Regions from separate parts of the Microbulbifer sp. ABE4_465 genome, predicted to be linked through region 1. Evidence: predicted binding sites of a transcription regulator. Region 1 holds the regulator's gene; the other holds the start of a gene.
The links. Region 1 encodes sigma-54, which starts transcription at its own class of promoters, with help from an activator protein. Its sites were predicted from a motif close to TGGCACANNNNTTGCNNT; they were not measured.

Region 1 (7,176 bases):
GGAAGACCCCGAGCACCACCCGATAGGTCTGCTGCATATGCACGACATACTGCGGGCCGGCGTCATCTGAGCACAACCGCCCGCGCCGTAACCAGGACCACACAACCTAAAGGAACACCACGTGAGTCATTCACACGCCAGCGAGCAACAGATTCGGGAAAAGCTGAGCAAAGTACGTCACCTGATTCTCGACGTGGACGGAGTGCTCACCGATGGCCGCCTGTACTTCGACAACCAGGGCAACGAGCAGAAAACCTTCCACACCCTGGACGGCCACGGTATTAAAATGCTGCAGCAGTCTGGCGTCGCGGTTGCTATCATCACCGGCCGGCGCAGCGCCCTGGTTGAAAAACGTGCGCACGACCTGGGTATCACCCGCCTGATTCAGGGCCGTGAAGACAAATACAGCGCCTTTCTCGAGCTTTTCGCGGGCGAGCCATACGATCTGGAACACATCGCCTATGTCGGCGACGACTATCCTGATCTGCAACTGATGACCCGCGTGGGCTGCCCGATCGCGGTTCCCAACGCGGCTTCACCGGTACAGGAACGCGCCCTGTTCACCACCGAACGCAGCGGCGGCCTGGGCGCGGTGCGAGAGGTTTGCGATCGCATTATGCGTGCCCAGGGAACCTTCGACGCAGCGCTGGCTCCTTATATAGCGCAGTAATTGAATTGCGTTAAAACCTGACACAGGAAAAAGGAAGAAATATCGGATGCGCACCTGGCTTCCCCTGGTGATCGTAGTTGCACTGATCTCCCTCGGGCTATGGTTCACCGAAAGTCCGCCCGAACAACTGCTGGGCAAGCGCCCAACTCAGCAAGAGTACAACCGCGCTGCCGATCTGATCATTCGCGATGCGCGCACACGGCATTACGGGGTCGAGGGCGACCTGGCCTACGAAGTAGACGCCAAACGTATTACTTTTTTCCAGTTTGCCCGCCGCGACCGAGCTGACCTTACCGAGCCGCGGATGATGTTTTACCAGGGCGATGACACCAAGTGGCGCACGGAGTCCCGTACCGGCGTGGCTTATGACAACGGGCAAAAGGTGGTTCTGGAGGGCGATGTCTCGGTTATGGAGCTGCCCCAACCCGGCATTACGCTGCGCACGCCGAAAATTGTCATCAAACCCCGCGAGGAATTCGCCGAAACGGACAAAGTTGTTACCATCACCGATGGCCTCAACCTCACCACCGGCAAGGGCCTGCGCGCCGATCTAAAAAAAGACAAGGTAGAAATACTGTCCGATGTGGAAAGCCGCTATGAACTTCGCTGACTTACGCCGCCGCCTGACCACTTTGGCACTGGCACTCGCCTGCGCACTGCCCGGCATCCAGGCCGTCGCCTTGCCCGACGACCGCCAGCAGCCGGTCAAGGTTTCTGCAGACAACCTGGAAGCGAACCGCAGCAAGAACCTGTCGGTCTACAGCGGCAATGTTGTAATCAGCCAGGGCTCCCTGCAGATTCGTGCCGACCGGGTTGAAGTGCACGGCAACAGCAAGGGAGAGATCAACAAGGTCATCGCCACCGGCACGCCAGCGCACTTCCAGCAACAGGTCGAAGAAAGCACCACGCCGGTCAAGGCCCGCGCTGCGCGCATCGAATTCCTGGTGGCCAATGACGCCCTGCAACTTACCGGAGAGGCGTTTGTCGACCGCGACGGCAACACCCTGACCGCCGAACGCATCGATTACGACCTGAACAGTGAGCAGATGAAGGCCCGCGGCCAGTCAGAGAAAAAGCGCGTGGAAATGATCTGGAAGCCCGAAGGGCAGTCCGGGGACACCGACGGACAGTAATGAGACTTTAGCGAGTAACGGCATTGAGCCATTACCGCCAACGCAACACGCAGATTTATTGAGTGCGGCCAGGTGCCGCCCCAGCCGGAATTGAATAATGCCAACGCTCAAGGCGCTCCATCTCGCCAAGCAGTACAAAAAGCGCAAAGTCGTTCAGGATGTCTCCGTGAGCGTATCCAGCGGCCAGGTCGTCGGCCTGCTGGGACCCAACGGCGCGGGTAAAACCACCTGCTTCTATATGATCGCCGGTCTGGTGCAGGCGGATGCTGGCCAGGTATTGATCGACGATGAAGATATCACCGGCCTGTCCATGCATGGCCGCGCGCGCAAAGGCATTGGTTACCTGCCCCAGGAAGCCTCCGTTTTCCGCCGCCTCTCGGTGCAGGACAATATCCTCGCGATCCTGCAGACTCGCAAAGACCTGAACAATGCCCAGCGCAAGGAGCAGCTGGAAGCCCTCCTGGAAGAGTTCCACATCACCCATATCCGCGAAAGCCTGGGTATGGCCCTATCAGGTGGTGAGCGGCGGCGAGTGGAGATTGCCCGCGCCCTGGCAACCAACCCCGCATTCGTATTGCTGGACGAGCCATTCGCCGGTGTCGATCCCATTTCCGTCAACGATATCAAGCAGATCATCCGCCACTTGAAAGACCGCGGAATCGGCGTTCTGATCACCGACCACAACGTTCGCGAGACCCTGGACATCTGTGAGACCGCGTTTATCGTCAGCGAAGGCCACATTATCGCCTCTGGCGACCCCCGCGACGTGGCCGAAAACAAACAGGTGAAAGACGTCTACTTAGGACACGAGTTCACCATCTAGTTCACAGAGGGAAAGACCTCCCTATTTCACGCCAACTCGAAGACATTGGTCACAGGATTTAAGCTGTGACCAAATGCCATCATTTTTTCGGCACACTTATTGCTTAACCGCCCTCTTGTCTTCCGCCCCGCCCCGGGGTAGTCTGCATGAAATGAGCTTTACCCCGCCGCCGGAAACATAAAATTCTCCGCAGCGGATTCACGCCAGATTTTTCTGCCGGCACACCCCTATGAAGCAGTCACTCCAGTTAAAACTCGGCACTCAGCTGACAATGACGCCACAGCTGCAACAGGCCATCCGCCTGCTGCAGCTGTCGACGCTGGACCTGCAACAGGAAATTCAATCCGCCCTGGACAGCAACCCGCTGCTGGAGTCGGACTTCGACGAGCACGCCGGAGAATCACTCCAGGACCAGAACACTCCCGCAGAGCGCAAGGAAGAAGCCTCTGAGCGAGCCGCGGAAACCCAGGCCGAGTCCTCCGCAGACGGCGACTGGACCAACGATATTCCAGATGACCTGCCGGTAGATACGCGCTGGGACGACATCTATTCAAGCGGCAGCCACAGTGGCGGCGAGGGCGAAGATTTCGCGCTCGAGCAGCGCAGCGCGGCCTCGGAAAGCCTGCAGGATCACCTGCAGTGGCAACTCAACCTCACCCCACTCTCTATCGAAGACAAGCTGATCGGCGAAACGCTGATCGACGCCATCGCTCCCAACGGCTTCCTGGGTACCCCCATTGAAGAGCTGGCGGAGTCCATGGAGCTGGACGTCGATGAGGTCATGGCCGTATTGAAGACCATCCAGCAGCTGGAGCCGGCGGGCTGTGGCGCGCGCGATCTGCGCGAAAGCCTGCTGCTGCAACTGCGCCAGCTGCCGGACCAAACCCCCTGGCTTTCTCAGGCCGTAGCCGTGGTGAGCCAGCACCTGGACCTGCTGGGAAAACGGGACTTTCGCCAATTGAGCCGCCGCACCCGCCTCAGCGAAGCGCAACTGGGCGATGTCATGCGGCTGATCCAGACGCTCACGCCCTACCCCGGTGAGGCCTTCGGTGGCGAGGAGCCCCAGTATGTGGTGCCCGACGTCATCGTCAGCCGCAAGCAAGACCGCTGGGTCGTGGAACTAAACCCGGAAACCACGCCCAAGCTGCGCATCAATGACGCCTACGCGGCAATGATCAAGCGTGCAGACAACTCCAGTGAAAACAACTATCTGCGCGACAACCTGCAGGAAGCGCGCTGGTTCCTGAAAAGCCTGCAAAGCCGCCACGAAACGCTCCTCAAGGTCGCCAGCAGCATTGTGGAAAAGCAGCAGGGATTTTTCGAGCAGGGGCCGGAAGCCATGAAACCCATGGTGCTGGCGAATATTGCCGAAACCATCGGCATGCACGAGTCCACTATTTCCCGGGTCACCACCCAGAAGTACATGCTCACGCCTCGCGGCGTATTCGAACTCAAGTACTTTTTCTCCAGCCATGTCAGCACCGACTCCGGAGAAGATGCTTCCTCCACTGCCATCCGGGCGCTGATCCGCAAGCTGATCGATGGCGAGCAGCCGCGCAAACCGCTGTCTGACAACAAGATCACCCAGGAGCTCGACGCCCAGGGGATCAAGGTGGCGCGACGCACTGTAGCGAAATACCGGGAGTCCATGGGCATCCCCTCCTCAAGCGAAAGAAAGCGACTGGTGTAGGCCGCAGGGTCACACTTTTACCCAAACCCGTCGTGCCTTCCCCCCAATTCCACCTACACTTGGCCTCGGCGGCTATTTTCTGGGCAACCAATAGCCTGACAGCGAGTGTATCCTTCCATTCTGACGCACTTCCTAGTAGGGTTGCCGCCCTGTGCGGGGGTGCAGCCAGATTGTGTTGTACTCGATGAGGAGAAATCCATGCAGATCAATATCAGTGGCCACCATGTAGACGTTACTCCGGCCATTCGCGATTACTGCCTGACCAAACTGGACAAGCTCTCCCGCCACAATGACCTGATCACCACAACCCAGGTCACCCTGTCCGTCGACAAACTAGTCCAGAAAGCCGAAGCGCGGATTCACGTGAGCGGCAACAAGGATATTTTTGCCGATTCGGAGTCAGAGGATATGTACGCGGCGATTGATTCGCTGACCGACAAACTCGACCGACAGCTGTTGAAACACAAAGAGAAGTTACGCGGTCACCGCTAGGCTCCATCATTACGAGTCAACGGTTGATTCGCACCGCTAGATCATCTGCACGTTATGACATTGGAAGCATTACTCTCTCCCCGCCTGAGCCTTTGCCACCTGGCGGGGAGTAGCAAGAAAAAGCTGTTGCTCAATATCGCCCAGGCGATCTCCGAACTATACCCCGACCTGGACACCGACACAGTGTTCAACCAGCTGGTAGCCCGGGAGCGCCTGGGTTCTACCGGCATTGGTGAAGGTGTCGCCATTCCACACTGCCGTCTGCCTGGCTGTGAGAAGCCCATCGGTGTCCTTTGCACCACCTCTCCAGCTGTAGATTTTGACGCCATCGACCGTCAGCCGGTGGATCTGCTTTTCGCCCTGCTGGTACCGGAGGATTCCGACCAGGAGCACCTGGATACCCTGGCGGAAATTGCCGCCCTGTTCAGTGACAGCCGTGTACGTGAAAAGCTGCGCCAGGCCACTACCAGCGATGACCTCTACGCACTGGCCATTAACAGCGCAGCGGCGGCCTGATTTTTATTGAGCTAGCGCTCAATGGCGCAGCTTTCGACCCCGCGGATCGGGGTGACTGCTTTATACTGGCCCGGCGAATAATTAGGGCCTGCTCAATTGGCAAGGAGCGCGAGTGCAATGCGATTGGTCATCATCAGCGGCCGTTCCGGCTCAGGAAAAAGTTCTGCCCTGCAGCTACTGGAAGACGTAGGCTTCAACTGCATCGATAACCTGCCCGCGAGCCTGCTGCCAGAATTGGTACGCCGGGTAAGCGAGCAATCACCACAGACTGCTCCGGGCCACCATGAAAACACCCAACTTGCCCTGGGCATCGACGCCCGCAACCTGTGGCAGGATGTGCGCCAGGCACCCCAGGTCATTCATGACCTGCGCGAGAGCGGTGTTGAATGCGACGTTGTCTATCTGGATGCACGCTCTCCGGTGCTGGTTCAACGCTTCAGCGAGACCCGACGCAAGCACCCCCTGAGCGACAGCCGAACCCACCTGTTGGAAGCCCTCAACCGGGAGAAAGAAATCCTGGCGCCACTGGCCTCCATGGCCGACCTGGTGATCGATACCAGCAGCCTTAGCCTGCACCAACTGCGCGACCAGATTAAAACCCGGGTGGTCGGCAAAGACTCACCGGGTATGGCGGTGCTATTCCAGTCTTTCGGCTTTAAGCACGGCGTGCCGGTAGACGCAGACCTGGTGTTTGACCTGCGCTGCCTGCCCAATCCGTACTGGGTAGCGGAGCTGCGAGAAAAAACCGGGATGGACCCGGAAGTAGCGGACTTCCTCCGCTCACACCAGGAAACCCAGGACATGCAGCGGGATATCACCGCATTTCTGGAGCGCTGGCTGCCCTCATACCAGCAGAGCAACCGCAGCTATACCTCGGTGTCCATCGGCTGCACCGGTGGCCGCCACCGCTCGGTATACATGGTGGAACAACTGGCCAAGCACTTTGCCAGTACATTTGAAAACATTCAGATCCGCCATCGGGAACAACAGAAAAACCACGGTTGAGCCTCTCGCCAGACTGCTCGACGGTAAAAAACCGCACGGAAAGATCATCGCCAATGCAGAAAAGTCGTATCACCATCATCAATAAACTCGGACTTCACGCGCGCGCGGCCAGCAAATTTGCCCAGACCAGTGCGCGCTTTTCCTCCGATGTGAAAGTGCACTGCCAGGGAAAAGCCGTGGACGGTAAGAGCGTGATGGCTTTGATGTTACTGGCCGCCGGCAAGGGTGTAGAGCTCGAACTCGAAGTGGCCGGGCGCGATGAGGACGCTGCCCACGAAGCTATTTGCGCACTGATCAATGATCGCTTCGGTGAGGGTGAATAGAGCCCAGCACAGTGGACTGAACAGATAGCCGGAAAGACAAACAAGCTGCCAACTCCCGGTTTAGCACTATAATGCCGGCACCCGCCCCTCCACCGAACACCAGGACCGTCTGTGCCCAAACCCGTCAACGCCGACATCAATTTCCGCGCCCAAAACCAGCTCGGTGAGCTGTACGCGGCACTGGATAGCGGTACCGGGCGCGAAGTCCAGCGCATGCTGGCATCCCTCTCCCCCCCCAGCATCGCCCAGCTACTGGAAAGCTCCCCACCGCGCATTCGTCAGGTGCTGTGGAAACTGATCGATCGCCAGATCGAGGGTGAGGTGCTGCAGGAACTCCCGGACGAGGTACAGAGCCAGATTCTCTCCACCATGGACACCGAGGAAATGGTGGCGGTGATGGAAGGGCTCGATGCGGACGATGTGGCGGACATCCTGCAACAACTGCCAGATCGGGTGATGGCGGAAGTGCTGTCGGCGATGAGCGAGCGCGACCGCCAGCGGGTAGAGAGCGTCCTCTCTTACGA
Region 2 (7,176 bases), on a different contig from region 1:
CCGATTCGGACAAGTTCTGGCTGCAGTTCGAACTGAAGTTTTGACGGAAGCGATGACGACGATACCTGCCACTGCCCCTATCAGTATTCTGCTGGTCGATGACCAGCCCGAACGCGCCTCTATGGTCGCCGGGCAGCTCACCGCTGCCGGCTACAACCTGCTGGCTCAACTTTCCAGTGCCGAAGGCCTGCTGTTTCAGGTAGAACAACACCGCCCGGACATCGTGCTGATCGATATCGAATCCCCGGACCGGGATATTCTCGAGAGCCTGTCGGTGATCAACCAGCACAATCCCACCCCGGTGGCGATGTTCTCCGCCCGCGGCGGCGCTGAGTTTATTACCAGTGCGGTAGAGGCCGGGGTCAGCGCCTATATGGCCGAGGGCCTGTCCGCGGAGCGGGTGGCACCGGCCATCGAAATCGCCATGGCCCAGTTTCGCAGCTACCAGCACCTGCGCCAATCCCTGGAGCGCACCCAGCAGCAACTCGACGAGCGCAAAATCATTGAGCGGGCCAAAGGCCTGCTGATGGCGCGCAAAAACATCAGCGAGCAGGCCGCCCACCAGACCCTGCGCACCCTGGCCATGAACAGCAATTCCACCATGCGCAATGTGGCAGAGCAGATCGTCACGCATCTGCAGAGCGCAGTGAATTAATACGGAAGACCCCCTGGTGCGACCAATGACTAAAAAGAATTCGAGAGTATTACTGTGAGCAGCCTGCAAGCCGAAAAGCCAAACCTGAAACTTCTTTACCTGCGCCTCACCGACAGCGCACCGCTGATCATTGCTCGCGAGATGGGCCTGTTTGATCGCTACGGACTGAACGTGGGGTTGCAGCGGGAAACCTCCTGGGCCACCCTGCGCGACAAACTGATTGGTGGCGCCGCCGATGCCGCGGCGATGCTGGCCCCCATGCCACTGACCCTGAAGCAGACGCTGCCACACTGCGAAGAACAGCTTCTCAGTGGCCTGATCCTTAGCTGCAACGGCAACGCCATCACCCTGTCAAAAGCGCTCTACGATCAGCTGCAGACAGATACCGACGATGCCGCCGGCACCGGTGCCGCACTCAAAGCATTTATTGACGCCCGCGGTGACGATGAAGCGCCGCTGACCTTTGCCAGCGTCTACCCCTTTGCCAGCCACACTCTGCAACTGCGTCACTGGCTGAACAGCGCCGGCATCAACCCCGATACCGATGTACGCCTGCTGGTACTGCCACCGGAGCAGATGGTGGATCATTTGCGCCGCGGCGATATCGATGGTTTCTGTGTGGGCGAGCCCTGGAACACCCTCGCGGTACAGGAAGGTATCGGTGTGATCGCCACCCCCAACAATGCCCTGATGCCAGCAATGCCGGAAAAAGTGCTGGCAGTCACCCAGAGCTGGCACGAGGCCAACCCGGCCACCCACCTGGCCCTGCGCGCCGCCCTGCTGGAAGCCTGCGGCTGGTTGAGCGACCGCAGTCACCGCCGCGATGCCATCGGTATTTTGGCCCGGGCCGAATATCTCGACCTGCCGGAGGAAACCATTGCCGCCTCCCTGAACGACCAACTGCTGAGCCAGCAAGGCCGCGAACCGACACAGAATACCGGCTGGCACCTGTTCGCCCACCCGCAGACGGACCACGGCCGCCCCACCGAGAAGAAGGCCCGCGAGCTGCTCACCCTGTGTAATGAGATTGCGCCGGTGGATATGGACACGGCGGCGCTGTTCCAGTCCGATCTCCACCAGCAAACCCTGGACTATATTCGCCACCAGCAGCTGAGCGCCCCCAGGCACGCCCGCACCAATTAACCCCCAGCCCGATCAGGGCTCGCCCGCCCCCGGTGCACAAGCGTGCACCGGGGCGCTCAAAACAGCCCAAAACAGGGCACCCACTCTCTCCCGCACCAATAGACTTCCCCCCTTTGCACCACCATCCGTACCTCGCCCAAAAATGGCACAGATATTGAATACCTATTAAATGCGCGCGCAAAGCGGCGGGATAAAAACAACAGACCTGAGCAAGACTCGGGCAAATCCCAACGCTGAAGTCAGTAGCGCCATCTCTTTATTGAGAAACCATAGCGAATACGAAATTCAGGACAGCGAAGTCCACCGGCGGCAGCCAGCTGCGCCCGTGGGCTTTTTTTGTGTCTGCGATTTGGCCCCGCCGACACGAACCCAGCTGCTCCGATGAGGGAATTAGAGAAACCGATGTCTGGACACAGTCAATCCGATCGCCTGAACCTGTTGTCGTTTACCGGCAACGTTAAAATCCTGCACATGACCTGGCTGGCCTTTTTCCTGTGCTTCTTTGCATGGTTCAGCCACGCCCCGCTGCTGATGGCCATCGCCGATAGCCTGGCCCTCACCCCGGACCAGGTAAAAACCCTGCTGATCCTGAACGTGGCGCTGACCATTCCCGCGCGCATGATTATCGGCATGCTGACCGACAAATACGGCCCGCGCCTGACCTTCTCCGCGCTGCTGGCCATCGGCAGCCTTCCCTGTTTCGTATTCGCCCTGGCCGACAGTTTTGTGCAGGCGGCCATCGCGCGCTTTTTTATGGGCTTTATCGGTGCCGGCTTCGTGATCGGTATCCGCATGGTGAGCGAGTGGTTCCCCGCCCGCCACCTCGGCACCGCCGAGGGTGTCTACGGAGGCTGGGGTAACTTCGGTTCCGCCGCCGGCGCCATCTTACTGCCTTCCCTAGCATTAGTATTCGGTGGTGACGACGGCTGGCGCTACGCCATTGGTCTCACCGGTGTGATCGCGCTGCTGTACAGCGTGGTCTACTACAACAGCGTGACCGACACTCCCAAAGGATCGACCTATTTCAAGCCGAAAAAAATCGGCGCGATGGAAGTGACCAGTAGCGGCGACTTTTTTCTGCTGCTGTTTATGAAGCTGCCCATGTACGGCGCCCTGGCGCTGTTGACCTGGAAACTGTCGCCGGCGGAAGTGGGCCTGCTGAATCAGTTCTGGACCTACACCATTTACGCCGCCCTCACCGGTCTCTATCTGCTGGAACTGAAAAAAACCTGGAGCATCAACCGGGAGGTTTTCACCAATCCACCGGCGCCGATTCACCGCTACAAATTCAAGCAGGTGGCGATTCTCAATCTGCTGTACTTCGCCACTTTCGGTTCCGAGCTGGCAGTGATCTCCATGCTGCCGCTGTTTTTCTTCGAGACCTTCACCCTGGACCCGGTAAAAGCCGGTCTGGTGGCCTCCGCCTATTCCTTTATGAACCTGGTTTCCCGCCCCACCGGCGGTCTGCTGAGCGATAAATATGGTCGCAAACCGGTGCTGATGATTCTGGTGGCGGGCCTCGCCTGCGGTTACCTGCTGATGAGCCAGATCGGTGAAACCTGGCCGCTGTACCTGGCGGTGGGTGCGGCCATGCTGTGTTCCTTCTTTGTACAGGCCGGTGCCGGTGCGGTATTCGCGGTAGTGCCGCTGATAAAGCGCCGCCTCACCGGCCAGATTGCCGGTATGACCGGCGCCTACGGCAATGTGGGCGCGGTATTTTTTCTGACGGTGCTGACCCTGGTGGATTACCAGACGTTTTTCCTGGTGATCGCCGGCACCGCTGTTTTCAGTTTTATTGTTCTGTTGCTGATGGAAGAGCCGGAAGGCCATATGGTAGAGGTGATGCCGGACGGCAGTGTCTCCCTGATTGATGTAGCCTGAGCTCTTCCACTTCCGTCATTCCCGCGAAGGCGGGAATCCAGCTCTGCGGTATCTGGATCCCCGCGTTCGCGGGGATGACGAGCTCGCGTTTCGGGCGGCGACCGCAACAGAACAGAGAAAAGATTCATAACTAACGGGATACGACCATGTCCAGTGATTCTTTAAATCTGTTTTCCTTCAAAGGAAAGATCCGGGTGCTGCACCTGACCTGGATCGCTTTCTTTATTACCTTCTTTGCCTGGTTCAACCACGCACCGCTGCTGATGGCCATTGCCGACAGCCTGTCGCTCACCTCCGAGCAAGTGAAGACACTGCTGATCCTGAACGTGGCGCTGACCATTCCGGCGCGGGTGATTATCGGCATGCTGACCGATAAATACGGCCCGCGCCTGACCTATTCCCTGCTGCTGGCCATTGGCAGTATCCCCTGTTTTATCTTTGCGCTGGCGGACAGCTTTACCGCGGCGGCTATCGGCCGTTTTCTGCTGGGCTTTATCGGCGCAGGGTTCGTGATTGGCATCCGCATGGTTTCCGAGTGGTTCCCGGCAAAGCAGCTGGGTACCGCGGAAGGTATTTACGGTGGCTGGGGTAACTTTGGTTCTGCCGCCGGTGCCATGAGTCTGCCGACCATCGCACTGCTGTTCGGTGGCGACGACGGCTGGCGCTATGCCATCGGTATTACCGGTGTGATTGCGCTGGTTTACAGTGTGATTTATTACCGCTCGGTAACCGACACTCCGAAAGGCGGCACCTATTTCAAGCCGAAGAAAATCGGCGGTATGGAAGTGTCCAGCCCGTCGGACTTTGTACTGCTGCTGATCATGAAGGTGCCCATGTATGCGGCGCTGGCGCTGCTGACCTGGAAGCTGTCGCCGGCGGGCGTGGGCATGCTGGCAATGCCGGTGGCGATCGCGATTTATGTATCCCTGGTGGCGCTGTACGTGTTTGATGCGAAGAAGTGTTACGACATCAACAAAGAAATTTTCGTCAAACTGCCGGAGCCGATCCATCGCTATCAGTTCAAGCAGGTGGCGGTGCTGAACATTCTGTACTTCGCCACTTTCGGTTCTGAGCTTGCGGTGATTTCCATGCTGCCGCTGTTTTTCTCGGAGACCTTTACCCTGGATCCGGTGAAAGCGGGCCTGCTGGCTTCTGCTTATGCGTTTATGAACCTGATGTCCCGCCCGGCGGGTGGTTTGATCAGTGACCGGTTCGGGCGCAAGAGTACGCTGCTGATTCTGACGGCGGGTCTGGCGCTGGGCTATCTGACCATGAGCATGATCGACAGCGAGTGGCCTTTATACCTGGCGGTGGCTGCGGCGATGGCATGTTCTTTCTTCGTGCAATCCGGTGAGGGTGCGGTGTTTGCGGTGGTACCGCTGATCAAGCGTCGCCTGACCGGGCAGATTGCGGGGATGACCGGGGCTTACGGGAATGTGGGCGCGGTGTTTTATCTGACGGTGCTGAGCATGGTTTCTTACCAGACCTTCTTCCTGGTGATTGCGGGTACGGCGGTGCTTGGCTTTGTGACGCTGCTGTTCCTGGAAGAACCGGAAGGTCAGATGGCGGAAGTCATGCCGGATGGTAGTGTTTCTCTGATCGACGTTGCGTAATTCTTCAAATACGGTCATGCCGGACTCGATCCGGCATCCAGCTTCGCAGCACTGGATTCCGGGTCAGGCCCGGAATGACGAGAGGGGCGAATTCTGGCACCGACTTTATAAACCGTCATGCCGGACTTGATCCGGCATCCAGCTTCGTAGCACTGGATTCCGGGTCAGGCCCGGAATGACGAAAGAGACCACCTATTTTGAACACCACCTGCGAAACCATCACCGTGCCCGATTCAGACCAACAGGCCTCCAATTCCGAGAACCTGGAATTTGCCACGGCCACCGAGTGCGGACAGCGCGCCTACAACGACGACGCGGTTGCGATCTACCGGGCCACCGGCAGCGATCTGCGTTATCGCGGTTCTCTCGCCGCGATTGCGGATGGGGTGGGCAGCGCGGAGGCCGGGGGTGCGGCGGCGCGGGCGGCGGTGAGCGGGTTTATTTCCGACTATTACAGTACGCCGGATTCCTGGTCGGTAAAGCAGGCGGCGGCGCGGGTTTTGCACGCACTGAATGGCTGGCTGTACCGGCAGAGCGGCGGCGCGGATGAGGTGCAGCGGGGTTGGTTGACGACCTTCTCGGCGGTGGTGCTGAAAGGCTCTACCGCGCATCTGATTCATATCGGGGATTCGCGGATTTATCGACTGAGAGACGGCAAGCTCGAATGCCTGACACAGGACCACAGCCGCACCCTGGGACCAGGGCGGACGTTTTTGAGCCGCGCACTGGGGATGGATGCGCATATCGAGGTGGATTACCGCCAGGAGCCGCTGGAAGCGGGCGATCTGTTTTGTGTGACCACCGATGGTATTCACGATTTTCTGCCGACCAGGCAATTCAAGGATCTGCTGGTAGAGCACCAGCTGGAGGCGGCACAGCCGCTGATGTCGGCGGCGCTGGATAATGGCAGCAAGGACAACTTGAGCCTGGCGCTGTGCCGGGTGAATGTGCTCGACTCTTTACAGGCGGACGATGTGATGCTGGCGACAAGCCAGCTGCCCTTCCCGCCGCCCCTGCAACCGGGCAACAAGATCGACGGTTACGAGGTGCTGCAGGAGTTGCACGCGAGCAGTCGCAGTTATCTGTATCTGGTGCGGGATATGGAATCCGATGCGCTGCGCGCTTTGAAGGCGCCGTCGGAAAATTTCAGTGACGACCCGGCTTATATCGAGCGGTTTATCGCCGAGGAATGGACCGGGCGCAGGCTGGAGCATCCGGCCATTGTGAAGGTGTTTCCGCCGCGCAAGGAGCGTCAGTTTCTTTACCACGTTATGGAGTATGTGGACGGGCAGAATCTGCGGCAGTGGATGCAGTTGAATCCGGAACCGCCGCTGGATCAGGTGCGCAATCTGGTGCAGCAGCTGGTGAGCGCCCTGCGCCGCCTGCAACGGCTGGAAATCGTGCACGGGGATCTGAAGCCAGAAAACATCATGGTGGATTCCACCGGTCGCCTGAAGCTGATCGATCTGGGCGGCGCCAATGCAGCGGGGTTGCAGGAGCTATTGCGTTACCAGGACAGTGCACCGCCCGGCAGCAAAAATTACTGTGCTCCGGAATATTTCTTCAGTGATGCGGCCAGCCACCGCTCGGATATCTTCTCCCTCGGGGTCATCGCCTACGAGATGCTCACCGGGCACTACCCCTATAAAGAACGCTTCGGCAGCAACCACTATCAATTAAAGAACTACGCCAGCCTGCGCTATCTCAGTGCGCGTCGGCAGCGGGAAGATATTCCGGACTGGATCGATGGCGCCCTGCGTAAGGCCTGTGCGCCAGACCCGAAGAACCGCTACCCGGCACTGTCGGAGTTTGTGCACGACCTCAGCACGCCCAACAAAAAATTCGATAGTGCGGATAAACCGCCGCTGATGGAGCGCAATCCGC

Region 2: a site for sigma-54 is predicted at 1,942-1,959, ahead of ACXAG1_RS06270 (NarK family nitrate/nitrite MFS transporter). Genes of this name have one in related genera too.

Annotation. Positions count from the first base shown of each region.
Region 1 covers NZ_JBSWXV010000003.1:221,737-228,912, reverse strand. Annotated here, with positions in the region: gene ACXAG1_RS07985 (KpsF/GutQ family sugar-phosphate isomerase) at 1-70, shown strand, start outside; gene ACXAG1_RS07980 (KdsC family phosphatase) at 122-670, shown strand; gene lptC (LPS export ABC transporter periplasmic protein LptC) at 717-1,280, shown strand; gene lptA (lipopolysaccharide transport periplasmic protein LptA) at 1,267-1,803, shown strand; gene lptB (LPS export ABC transporter ATP-binding protein) at 1,901-2,626, shown strand; gene ACXAG1_RS07960 (RNA polymerase factor sigma-54) at 2,856-4,316, shown strand; gene hpf (ribosome hibernation-promoting factor, HPF/YfiA family) at 4,515-4,808, shown strand; gene ptsN (PTS IIA-like nitrogen regulatory protein PtsN) at 4,863-5,324, shown strand; gene rapZ (RNase adapter RapZ) at 5,442-6,329, shown strand; gene ACXAG1_RS07940 (HPr family phosphocarrier protein) at 6,383-6,652, shown strand; gene mgtE (magnesium transporter) at 6,788-7,176, shown strand, end outside.
Region 2 covers NZ_JBSWXV010000002.1:618,235-625,410, reverse strand. Annotated here, with positions in the region: gene ACXAG1_RS06285 (hypothetical protein) at 1-44, shown strand, start outside; gene ACXAG1_RS06280 (ANTAR domain-containing response regulator) at 53-655, shown strand; gene ACXAG1_RS06275 (CmpA/NrtA family ABC transporter substrate-binding protein) at 710-1,798, shown strand; gene ACXAG1_RS06270 (NarK family nitrate/nitrite MFS transporter) at 2,201-3,679, shown strand; gene ACXAG1_RS06265 (NarK family nitrate/nitrite MFS transporter) at 3,826-5,292, shown strand; gene ACXAG1_RS06260 (bifunctional protein-serine/threonine kinase/phosphatase) at 5,490-7,176, shown strand, end outside.